DNA from 3 places in the Herbaspirillum sp. VT-16-41 genome. Region 3 is predicted to be linked to each of the others. Evidence: predicted binding sites of a transcription regulator. Region 3 holds the regulator's gene; each other region holds the start of a gene.
The links. The regulator sigma-54, encoded in region 3, starts transcription at its own class of promoters, with help from an activator protein. The targets are predictions, from matches to a motif close to TGGCANGNAANCTGCTTT.
Positions count from the first base shown of each region.

Region 1: the regulator sigma-54 is predicted to act here: its motif matches at 1,514-1,531, upstream of glnA (type I glutamate--ammonia ligase).
Region 2: the regulator sigma-54 is predicted to act here: its motif matches at 1,359-1,376, upstream of hmpA (NO-inducible flavohemoprotein).

Region 1 is NZ_MUXB01000101.1:246,664-248,932, reverse strand. It holds gene glnA (type I glutamate--ammonia ligase) at 1-1,404, opposite strand, end outside; gene BTM36_RS27780 (hypothetical protein) at 1,565-1,894, opposite strand; gene BTM36_RS12065 (rhodanese-like domain-containing protein) at 1,893-2,269, shown strand, end outside.
Region 2 is NZ_MUXB01000133.1:134,216-136,484, reverse strand. It holds gene BTM36_RS22780 (hemerythrin domain-containing protein) at 1-40, opposite strand, end outside; gene hmpA (NO-inducible flavohemoprotein) at 110-1,303, opposite strand; gene norR (nitric oxide reductase transcriptional regulator NorR) at 1,471-2,269, shown strand, end outside.
Region 3 is NZ_MUXB01000099.1:84,340-86,608, forward strand. It holds gene lptB (LPS export ABC transporter ATP-binding protein) at 1-307, shown strand, start outside; gene BTM36_RS08820 (RNA polymerase factor sigma-54) at 375-1,865, shown strand; gene raiA (ribosome-associated translation inhibitor RaiA) at 2,024-2,269, shown strand, end outside.

The DNA of each region.
Region 1 (2,269 bases), on a different contig from region 3:
GTACATGTCGAATTCGATCGGGTGCGTGGTCATGCGGAAGCGTTGGACTTCCTGCATCTTCAGCTCGATGTAGGCATCGATCATGCTGTCGGTGAACACGCCACCACGGGTCAGGAACTCGCGGTCCTTGTCCAGGTGTTCCAGGGCTTCGTCCAGCGAGGCGCAGACGGTCGGGATCAGCTTGTCTTCTTCCGGCGGCAGGTGGTACAGGTCCTTGGTCGCAGCTTCGCCCGGGTGGATCTTGTTCTGCACGCCATCCAGACCGGCCATCAGCAGAGCCGAGAAGCACAGGTACGGGTTGGCCAGGGGATCCGGGAAGCGGGTTTCGATACGACGGCCCTTCGGGTTGGCGACGTGGGGGATACGGATCGAGGCCGAGCGGTTACGGGCCGAGTAGGCCAGCTTGACCGGGGCTTCGAAGCCGGGGACCAGACGCTTGTACGAGTTGGTGCCGGGGTTGGTGATCGCGTTCAATGCCTTGGCGTGCTTGATGATGCCGCCGATGTAGTACAGCGCGAATTCCGACAGGCCGGCGTAGCCGTCGCCTGCGAACAGGTTCTTGCCATCCTTCCAGACGGATTGGTGCACGTGCATGCCGGAGCCGTTGTCGCCGACCAGGGGCTTGGGCATGAAGGTAGCGGTCTTGCCGTAGGTGTGGGCAACGTTCCAGATCACGTACTTCAGGGTCTGGGTCCAGTCAGCGCGCTCGACCAGGGTCGAGAACTTGGTGCCCAGTTCGTTCTGGCCAGCGCCAGCCACTTCGTGGTGGTGCACTTCGACGGGGATGCCCAGGGATTCCAGGATCAGGGACATTTCCGAACGCATGTCCTGGAAGCTGTCGACCGGGGGAACCGGGAAATAGCCGCCCTTGACGGTCGGACGGTGGCCGGAGTTGCCGCCTTCGATCTTGGCGCCGGTGCTCCAGGAAGCTTCTTCGGAGTCGATCTTGACGAAGGAGCCGGACATGTCAGCACCCCAACGCACGCCGTCGAAGATGAAGAATTCGGGTTCCGGACCGAAGTAGGCGGTGTCGCCCAGGCCGGAGGACTTCAGGTAGGCTTCAGCGCGCTTGGCGATGGAGCGCGGATCACGGTCGTAGCCCTTGCCGTCGGACGGCTCGATCACGTCACATTGCATGAAGAGGGTGGTCTCTTCCATGAACGGGTCGATGTTGGCGGTGTTCGGGTCCGGGATCAGCAGCATGTCGGAGGCTTCGATACCCTTCCAGCCGGCGATCGACGAACCGTCGAAGGCGTGACCGGATTCGAACTTGTCGATGTCGAAATGCGAAACAGGCACGGAAACGTGCTGTTCCTTGCCACGGGTGTCAGCGAAACGGAAGTCAACAAACTTGACTTCGTTGTCCTTCACCATCTTCAAAACCTCTGCGGCCGTCCTTGCCATGCGAATCTCCTAAAACGAGGAAGTAGTATAAATTGGGGTGTGAGCCGTTTTCTGCGACTGGATCTTTGCATTTGATACAACGGTCTTGCGCCGAACTCAGTCGCGGATGATAGCAGATTCCATGCCATCGACCTTTGGGGTAGCCCGATAATGGAATATTTTAGGGAGGACGCGGCCTTCGGGCCGTTCCCCACGGTGCAGGAATCAGCACGACAAGCCTTGTTTTGGTGCACTTTTCTTCTTTTGCACCAAAATATTTCATTTTTAGGTCGAACACCTCGATTTGCACATTGATGGTGCGTGCGCCGTACTGGGGCATCCTGTAACTCCGGCTGCGCGATGCACCGACTTGGAAATTGCCGAAATGTTTATATTGTTTAGAATCAAGTCTTTCAGTGGGCTGCGCGGCTGATCCTGCCATCGTCGGCCTCACCCATGTTGACCCGTTCCGAGAATTCCACGTCCCCTTCTTCCCGAGATCAAATGCCATGAGCCCCCACGACATCCTTTCCAAAGCCCAGCAACGCGGCGCCGATGGCCAGTTGCCCTATGCCGGCGCAGTCACGCCGCAGGAAGCGCTGGCCCTGCTCCAGGCCGATCCTAGCGTGAAGCTGGTGGACGTGCGCACGCGCGCCGAGCGCGACTGGATCGGGACCGTGCAGATTCCGGCGGCGCAGCACCTGGCGGTGCAATGGAATCTCTACCCCGAGGGCAAGCCCAATCCGGAGTTCCTGCCGCAATTGAAGGAAGTCACCCTGCCCGATGAAGTGCTGCTGTTCCTGTGCCGCTCCGGCGTGCGCTCCAAGCACGCGGCCAAGCTGGCCACGGAACATGGCTACACCCGCTGCTTCGACATCCTGGAAGG
Region 2 (2,269 bases), on a different contig from region 3:
TGATGTCGGCGTGTTCACGGCGGTATTTGTCCAGGTTCATATCGTTTCACTCATGGGTGATGGAAGAACCCGCACCCGGCCAGGTCGGCCGGCTGCGGGGGCAGGGGCATTACTGCAGGGCGGCTGCGGGTCCGAAGAATTCGTAACGCGCCTGCGCCGCCGGCACGCCCAGTTCCTCCAGCGCCTGCCTGATGGCCTTCATGAAGGGCTTGGGGCCGACGAAGTAGGCGTCCACATCACGATCGGCCGGCAGCCACTGCTGCAATAGCGCGGCATCGATGAAGCCGTGGGCATGCGGCGCCACATCGCCGGCACGCTGGTTCTCGTAGCAGAAGCGCACTTGCAGCTGGGTATGGCGGGCGGCCAGTTCTTCCAGCGCGCCACGGAAGGCGTGCACACCCGCATGACGGGCGGCATGGATGAAGTGCACCGGGCGGCCGCTGGGCAGGGCCGCGACCAGCATGCTCATCATCGGCGTGATGCCGACGCCACCGCTGATGAGCACCAGCGGCCTGGCGCTGGCGGTCAAGGTGAACTCGCCGGAGGGCGGGAACAGTTCCACCACCGACCCCACATGGATCTGGTCATGCAGATGGCGCGAGACCTTGCCATTGGCTTCGCGCTTGACGCTGATGCGGTACTGCGCCGGCTGACCGTTCTGACGCAGCGGCGCCGACAGCGAATATTGGCGACGCTGCTCCTCCCCGTCGACCATCATGCGCAGGCCGATGTACTGGCCCGGTTCGAAGTCCAGCAGGCTGCCGCCATCCTGCGGCACGAAGTAGAAGGACGTGATTTCCTCGCTCTCGGCCACCTTGCGGCTGACCACGAAATGGCGGCCACCGCGCCAGCCACCGGGCGCTTCGGCCTTGCTGTCGTACTGCTGGCGCTCGGCGCCGATGAGGATATCGGCCAACTGCCCATAGGCCGCGCCCCAGGCGTCGATGACGGCATCGGTGGCGATGTCCGCACCCAGCACTTCGCGGATGGCGCGCAGCAGGCAATCGCCCACCATCGGGTAGTGCTCGGGCATGACCTGCACGGCGACGTGCTTGTTGATGATCTGTGCCGCCAGGGGGCCCAGTTCTTCCAGGCGGTCGATGTGGCGGGCATACATCAGCACGCCGTTGGCCAGCGCCCGTGGCTGGTCGCCGCTGACCTGGTGGGTACGGTTGAACAGCGGACGCACTTGCGGATAGTCACGCATGAGCATCTGGTAGAAGTGCGTGGTCAGGGCCTCGCCGCCCGATTCGAGCAGGGGGACGGTGGACTTGACGATGGCGAGTTGGGCTTCGGTCAGCATTCTGGGCCTTTCAGTGGTGGAGTGGAGGTGCCGGAGTACCGGTCTGCCCTGATGTATTACAAAAGCCGTGCCACCATCATGTCCTAATAAAATCAATGACTTAGGAAATATCCATGTCATTTTTACCTGTGTCATAATGACTTTAATTCACTTTATTGGTAGTCAATATGACCTCAAAGGCTTTGCTGGATGCGCTGTTGCCGCTGGTGGCCGACCTCTCCCGGGAGATCGATGATCGGGAGCGCTACCGGCGCCTGCTGCAGACCTTGCGCACGCTCTTTCCCTGCGACGCGGCCGCGCTGCTGCGGCTGGAGGGCGAGGTGCTGGTACCGCTGGCCATCGACGGTCTTTCTGGCGACACCCTCGGGCGGCGCTTCCGGGTGGCAGATCATCCGCGCTTCGGCGTGCTGCTGGCCAATGTTGCACCCACGCGCTTCCCGGCCGATTCCAGCTTGCCCGACCCCTATGATGGGCTGGTCGACGGGCTCAACGACGCCCATTCCGGCCAGCTGGAAGTGCACGATTGCATGGGGTGCGCGCTGACCGTCAACGGCCGTCCTTGGGGACTGGTCACGCTGGATGCGCTGGGGCCAGGCCGCTTCGACCGGGTCGACATGGCCTCGCTGCATGCCTTTGCCGCGCTGGCGGCCGCCACCGTCAACGTGGCCGAGCGCATCAGTGACCTCTCGCAAGCCGGAGAACAGGCGCGTCAGCGCGCCGAAGCCTATCGTCTCGGGCTGGAGGAAAGCCAGGGCAAGCGCGAACTGATCGGCCAGAGCCCGGCCCAGCGCCAGCTGATGGAAGAAATACGCATGGCCGCACCCAGCGACATGACGGTATTGATCAGCGGCGAAACCGGCACCGGCAAGGAGTTGGTGGCGCACGCCCTGCATGCCGCCTCGCCCCGCGCCCACAAGCCCATGATCAGCCTGAACTGCGCCGCCTTGCCCGACACCCTGGTCGAGA
Region 3 (2,269 bases):
TGGCGAACGCCGCCGCGTGGAAATCGCCCGCGCACTGGCCACCGATCCGCGCTTCGTGCTGCTGGACGAACCGTTTGCCGGTATCGACCCGATTGCAGTGATCGAAATCCAGCGCATCGTGCGCTTCCTCAAGGAACGCGGCATCGGCGTGCTCATCACCGACCACAACGTGCGGGAAACCCTGGGTATCTGCGACCGCGCCTACATCATCAACCAGGGCACGGTGCTGGCCAGCGGTAACCCGGAAGAGATCATCGCCAACGAATCGGTGCGCCGCGTATACCTAGGCGAACACTTCCGCATGTAGCACCCGCCGTCCATCGGCCACACAACGGTATTGCAACCAGCGGGCCACGCCGCTCCCAGAAAGACAGATGAAACAGTCGCTCCAGTTACGTACCTCGCAGCACCTCGCATTGACGCCGCAACTGCAGCAGTCGATCAGGCTGTTGCAACTGTCGACGCTGGAACTGCACCAGGAACTGGAACAGATCCTGTCCGACAATCCCCTGCTCGAACGCCTGGACGACGCTCTCGACAATTCGGTGCGCCTGTTGGCCGATGGCGCGGTCTCTTCCGCGCCCTCCACCGGAGTGGCCGAGCCCGCTGGCGACAGCGGCAACGAAGCAGCCCCCTCCGCTACTGATGGCGAAGCCAGTTTCGACTATCAAGACAACAGCCCCGAGAGCGGTGTCAGTGGCGAATCCGACTGGAGCTTCGACGACGTGGCGCGCAGTGGCAAATCGCCCGACGACGACGATGCCCGCCCGCAACTGGAAGCGCATGAGCTGACCCTGCGCGAACACCTGCTGGAACAGATCCGGGTCACCGCCCGCACGCACCGCGACCGTGCGCTGCTGGAACTGCTCACCGATGCGCTGGACGAAAGCGGTTACCTGGAGGAACCGCTGGAAGACATCCTGGCGCGCCTGCCGGAAGAGCTGGGCGTTGATCTGGAAGAACTGTCGATCTCGCTGAAGCTGCTGCAGAGCCTGGACCCGGCCGGAGTGGGTGCGCGCAGTGCCGGTGAATGTCTGGCACTGCAGATCCGCCGCCTGCCCAAGGTGCCCTTCGTCACCCGCAAGCTGGCCTTGAGGATTGTCGAGGATTACCTGCCGCTGTTCGCACAGCGCGATTTCAACAAGATCAAGAAGGCTCTCGATTGCGATGACGAGGACCTGCGCGAAGCACAGGCGGTGATCCGTCAGTGCCGTCCGCATCCGGGTGCCGAATTCGCGCGCGATGCTTCGGACTACGTGGTGCCAGACGTGATTGTCAAACAGACAAAGAACGGCTGGCAGGTCATGCTCAACCATGAGGTCATGCCCAAGCTGCGCGTCAATGCAATGTATGCGAGTGCGCTCAAGCAGGCCAAGGGCGAAGGATCGCTGTCGTCGCAGTTGCAGGAAGCCAAGTGGCTCATCAAGAACATGCGGCAACGTTTCGATACAATTTTGCGAGTCGCGCAGGCTATTGTCGAACGTCAAAGAAACTTCTTTTCACATGGCGCAGTGGCCATGCGGCCCCTTGTGCTGCGTGAAATTGCTGATACACTGGGTCTACACGAGAGCACAATCTCTCGTGTGACAACTCAAAAATACATGCTCACGCCGCACGGCATGTTCGAGTTGAAGTACTTCTTCGGTAGCCACGTCGCGACTGAAACCGGAGGCGAAGCCTCCTCCACCGCGATACGGGCGCTGATCAAACAGTTGATAGGAGCCGAAAACCCGCAGACCCCATTATCCGATAGCAAGATTGCGGATATGCTGGCAGAACAAGGCATGGTGGTCGCGCGACGCACAGTCGCCAAATACCGCGAAGTGTTGAAGATTCCGCCAGTCAATCTCCGCAAGTCCCTCTGAGCTTTCCTCAGTTTTTCTGTAGCAGTACCGTTGCTGTGTTCAGGCAAGCATCCCTACCTGGTGCCCATGCCATCCGACACGAAGACCGTGCCCGTGGTACAGCAGCTGTAGACGATGCATCGCACGAACCTCCAGTGACCTCACGATAGGAGTCTTGTATGAATCTGACCATCAGTGGACACCACCTCGAACTGACCCCCGCCATCCGGGAATACGTGCAAAGCAAGCTGGCCCGTATCAAGCGCCATTTCGACAACGTGATCGACGTCAGCGTGATCCTGAGCGTAGATAAACTCACAGAAAAGGAAAAGCGCCAAAAAGCGGAAATCAACGTCCACATCAAGGGGAAGGATCTACATGCGGAAAGCATTGCGCACGACCTCTATGCCGCCATCGATGCCCTG